Regions from separate parts of the Actinokineospora sp. PR83 genome, predicted to be linked through region 1. Evidence: riboswitches for the same ligand, from Rfam matches in the RefSeq annotation. Region 1 holds a riboswitch; the other holds the start of a gene.
The links. A riboswitch is a leader RNA that binds a small molecule or an ion and turns the genes downstream of it on or off. The one in region 1 is predicted to bind glycine.

Region 1 (2,191 bases):
CCGTACCCCGGACGTCGACCGACAGCGCGGTGCCCGGTGCACTGGCGGCCGCCGGGACGTAGGCCAGCGCGACCGGGTGGCCGAGGGTCGGCGAGAGGGCGCCGCTGGTGACCGTACCGACCCGGTTCCCGGCCGCGTCGAGCACCGCGTACCCGGGCCGGGGGGCGCGCTTGCCGGTGGTGACCAGGCCCACCAGCACCTTGTCCTCCACGTCGGCGTCGCGCCTGCGCTCCAGCGCCGCCCGCCCGACGAAGTCCCCCTTGTCGAACTTCACGACCCGGCCCAGGGCGGCGTCGAACGGCGTCAGCTCCGCGTTCAGCTCGTTGCCGTAGAGCGGCATCCCGGCCTCCAGCCGCAGCGTGTCGCGACAGGCCAGCCCGGCCGGGACGAGCCCGCGACCCTCCCCGGCCGCGGTCAGCGCCCGCCACACGTCGGTGGCCAGGGCGCCGTCGACGTAGAGCTCGAAGCCGTCCTCGCCGGTGTAGCCGGTGCGGGCCAGCAGCACGTCGTGCCCGGCCGCGGTCGCCGCGACGCTGGCGTAGTACGGCAGCGCGTCCAGGTCGGCGCCGGTGACCTCGCGCACGATCGCCGCCGAGTTCGGCCCCTGCACGGCGATCAGCGCGGTCTCGGCGGAGCGGTCGACGACCTCGACGTCGAAGGCCGCGGCCCGCGAGAGGAGCTCGGCGGCCACCACGGCGGTGTTGGAGGCGTTCGCCACGACCAGGTACCGGTCCGCGGCGAGCCGGTAGACCACCAGGTCGTCGAGGACGCCGCCGGACTCGGCGCAGATCATGGTGTAGCGCGCGCGGCCCGGCTTCACCGCGGACAGCTTGCCCACCAGGGCGTAGTCCAGGGCGGCGGCGGCCTCCGGGCCGGTCAGCTCGATCTCGCCCATGTGGCTGAGGTCGAACAGGCCCGCAGCCGTGCGCACCGCCTTGTGCTCGGCCAGTTCGCTGCCGTAGCGCAGGGGCATCGCCCAGCCTGCGAAGTCGGTGAACGAGGCGCCGAGGGCCTCGTGCACCGCGTGCAGCGGGGAGGGTGTGCTCATGGAAGTCCGTTCTCCTTCGGCCGGGCGGGGGTGCTCGACCGTCCACAAGCAGCGTGGCACGGACGGCGCGAGTTCGGGAGGACAGGTGCGCGGCCTGTGGACAACTCCGCCCGCTGTCGCCCGGGTCCTGTGGACAACCGGGGGCGGGGCGGCGCGGGGGCCGAGGTGGGGACGAGCGCGGGCATGCAGGAGTTCCTCCGCTTCCGGATCGGGAACTCCCCCTCTGTCATGTGACCTGAGAGCTTCACCGCCCGGGGGCGGCTTGCACCGTGGGTGAGGCGCGGAAGCGCCTGCTTTCCAGAGTGGCCTGGCCTGAGGACGGTAGCTGTACCTGAGAGATTCCGGGGAGTTTGCTCCTTCGGTGCCCCAGCTCGCGCTGGAGGCTCTCCCGCCCTGGCTCGTGACGGCCCGATATTCGCTTGTGTGGGGTCAACCTAACCGGCGGACGGGCGGTCAGTCCAGCCTGAAGCCGAACGGCAGCTCCAGCCGGTGCGCCGCGAGCAGCGCGGTGTCGGCCAGCAGCTCCCGGGTGGGGCCGTCCGCGACCACCACGCCCTCGTCGACGAGCACGCTGCGCGGGCACAGCTGCAACGCGTAGGGCAGGTCGTGGGTGACCATGAGCGTGGTGCGGCCCAGGCCCAGGAGCACCTCGGCGAGTTCGCGCCGGGCGACCGGCTCCAGGTTCGCCGAGGGCTCGTCGAGGACGAGGACCTCCGGGTCGCAGGCCAGCACCGTGGCCAGCGCCACCCGCCGCCGCTGCCCGCCGGACAGGTGCATCGGCGAGCGGTCGGCGTGCTCGGCCATGCCGACCGCGGCCAGCGCCGCGGCCACCCTGGCGTCGAGTTCGGCGCCGCGCAGGCCGAAGTTGGCCGGCCCGAACGCCACGTCCTCGCGGACGGTCGGCATGAACAGCTGGTCGTCGGGGTCCTGGAAGACGATGCCGACCCGGCGGCGGATCTCGCGCAGGTTCGCCTTGGCCACCGGCAGCCCGGCGACCGCCACCCGCCCGGCCCCCGCGGTGTGCACGCCGTTGAGGTGCAGCACCAGCGTGGTCTTCCCCGCGCCGTTGGGGCCGAGCACGGCGACCCGCTCCCCCGGCTCGACCCGCAGGTCGATGCCGAACAGCGCCTGGTGCCCGTCGGG
Region 2 (2,191 bases), on a different contig from region 1:
TGGCGCCGCGCTCGTGCGCCTCCGCGATCAGCGCGGCGTGGTCGCGGACGGCGCCGGACGCACCCGGGTAGGACAGCAGGACGCCGTAGAACTCGCCCTCGGGCAGCCCGTCGGCCAGGTCGGCGACGACCAGGTCGATGCCCAGCGGCTCGGCCCTGGTCTCGATCACCGCGATGGTCTGCGGGTAGGTGTCGGCGTCGACGACGAACCGGGGCGACTTCGACCGGCCGCCGCGGCGCAGCAGGGTCATCGCCTCGGCAGCAGCGGTCGACTCGTCGAGCATCGAGGCGTTCGCGGTGGGCAGCCCGGCGAGGTCGGCGACCATGGTCTGGAAGTTCAGCAGCGCCTCCAGCCTGCCCTGGGAGATCTCCGGCTGGTACGGGGTGTAGGCGGTGTACCAGGCGGGGCTCTCCAGCACGTTGCGCCGGATCACCGGCGGGGTCTGGGTGCCGTGGTAGCCCAGGCCGATCATCTGGGTCAGCGTGGTGTTGCGGGCGGCGAGCGCGCGCAGCTCGGCCAGCGCCCCGTGCTCGGTGGCGGGCTCGGGCAGCGACAGGGTCAGGTCGCCCTCGCGGATCGACTCGGGGACCGCGCGGTGCGCCAGCTCCTCCAGCGACCCGACGCCGATGACGTCGAGGATGCGGGCCAGCTCGGCCGGGCGCGGCCCGACGTGCCGGTCGGCGAACGGGGTGCCGTGCTCCAGGGCGGCGAGGGGGATGCGGTCACTGGTCATGCGGGGCTACCTCCGGGTTTCGGGGTCGGGCCTGGGCGGGCTGCGCTGCCCTGGGCCCTCCCCCTCTGTCCGTGCCCGATCACCCGGGCGCCTGAGAGCTTCGTCCGGCCAGTGGCGGACTTGCACCTTCGGCGGGGTCACCCGGCGATGCCCGGGCGACCCGCTTTCCAGAGGCGCCTCACCCACGCGGTCCGTTTGCCTGAGAGGTTCCGGGGAGGATTTGCTCCTTCGGCGCCGGTGCGGCCGGTGGGCCGCCCGGACTCTCCCGCGCGGGTTCGTCGACGTCCCGGCGAGTCTAACCCGCGGACGCGCCGAAACCTCGCGTCGCCGCCCGGGACGTGGTCGGATGCGGGGATGGACACATCCGCCGCCCTCGCCGCCCTGGACCGCGACCTGCGCCGCGACCTGCCCGCCCTGGACGACCACGCGGTGGTCGAGCGCACCCCGCACGTCACCCGGCACGTGGACAAGCGCCCCCGCGGCTGGTCCGGGGTGGTGTGGTGCGACGTGGACGCCACGACGGCGGACGCGGTGGTCGCCGAGGAGGTCGCCCGGTTCCGGGTGCTTCCGGGCGACTGCGAGTGGAAGCACTACCACCACGACCGGTTCCGGGCGCTGCCGGTGCACCTGGTGGCGGCCGGGCTGCGGCCGGGGCAGGTGGAGGCGGTGATGGTGGCCGAGGCCGCGGCCGTGCCCGCGGTCGCCCCGCCCGCCGGGGTGTCGCTGGTGGCGGTGCACGACGCGGCGGGGATCGAGGCGGTGGTGCAGGTGCACGAGGCGGCGTTCGGGGCGCCGTTCGGGTGGCTCGGGGAGCGGCTGCTGGAGCAGCTCGTGGAGTCACCGTCGCGGTTGGACGTGCTCCTCGCCGTGGCCGACGGGGTGCCGGTGAGCGCCGCGCGGACCGAGTACTACCCGGGGACGGCGTTCGCGGGCCTGTGGGGCGGTGGGACGCTGCCGCGGTGGCGCCGCCGCGGGGTCTACCGGGCGCTGGTGTCGCACCGGGCGGAGCTGGCGCGGGCGCGGGGAGTGCGGTACCTGCACGTGGACGCGCTGCCGACGAGCAGGCCGATCCTGGAACGGCTGGGCTTCGTGCGGCTGACCTCGACCACGCCGTACACGCTGCCGGACTGAAACCGGTTTCAGCCCGCGTTGCGGGCGTTGCGGCGGCGGGTCAGCTCGTCCTGGTTCGGCTGGTCAAGCTCCAGGCCGTCGGCGCGCTCGGCCGGGAACTCGTGGATCGTGCCGCTGATCTCGCGGATCGCCCCCGAGACGGCGATGCCGAACACGCCCTGCCCGCCCTGGAGCAGGTCGACAACCTCTTCCGGCGAAGTGCACTCGTAAACAGTCGTGCCGTCGCTGAACAGGGTGATTCTGGCCAGATCCCGCACTCCCCGCTTGCGCAGGTGCTCCACAGCCACTCGGATGTTCTGCAACGAGACACCGGTGTCCAGGAGGCGC

Region 2: it holds a riboswitch for glycine, as region 1 does, so the genes downstream of both, gcvP (aminomethyl-transferring glycine dehydrogenase) here and gcvT (glycine cleavage system aminomethyltransferase GcvT) in region 1, are expected to answer to the same signal.

Annotation. Positions count from the first base shown of each region.
Region 1 covers NZ_JAJCXD010000002.1:9,507-11,697, reverse strand. Annotated here, with positions in the region: gene gcvT (glycine cleavage system aminomethyltransferase GcvT) at 1-1,048, opposite strand, end outside; glycine riboswitch at 1,262-1,359, opposite strand; gene L6E12_RS00305 (energy-coupling factor ABC transporter ATP-binding protein) at 1,502-2,191, opposite strand, start outside.
Region 2 covers NZ_JAJCXD010000073.1:72,105-74,295, reverse strand. Annotated here, with positions in the region: gene gcvP (aminomethyl-transferring glycine dehydrogenase) at 1-733, opposite strand, end outside; glycine riboswitch at 911-1,011, opposite strand; gene L6E12_RS23925 (GNAT family N-acetyltransferase) at 1,088-1,864, shown strand; gene L6E12_RS23920 (MerR family transcriptional regulator) at 1,873-2,191, opposite strand, start outside.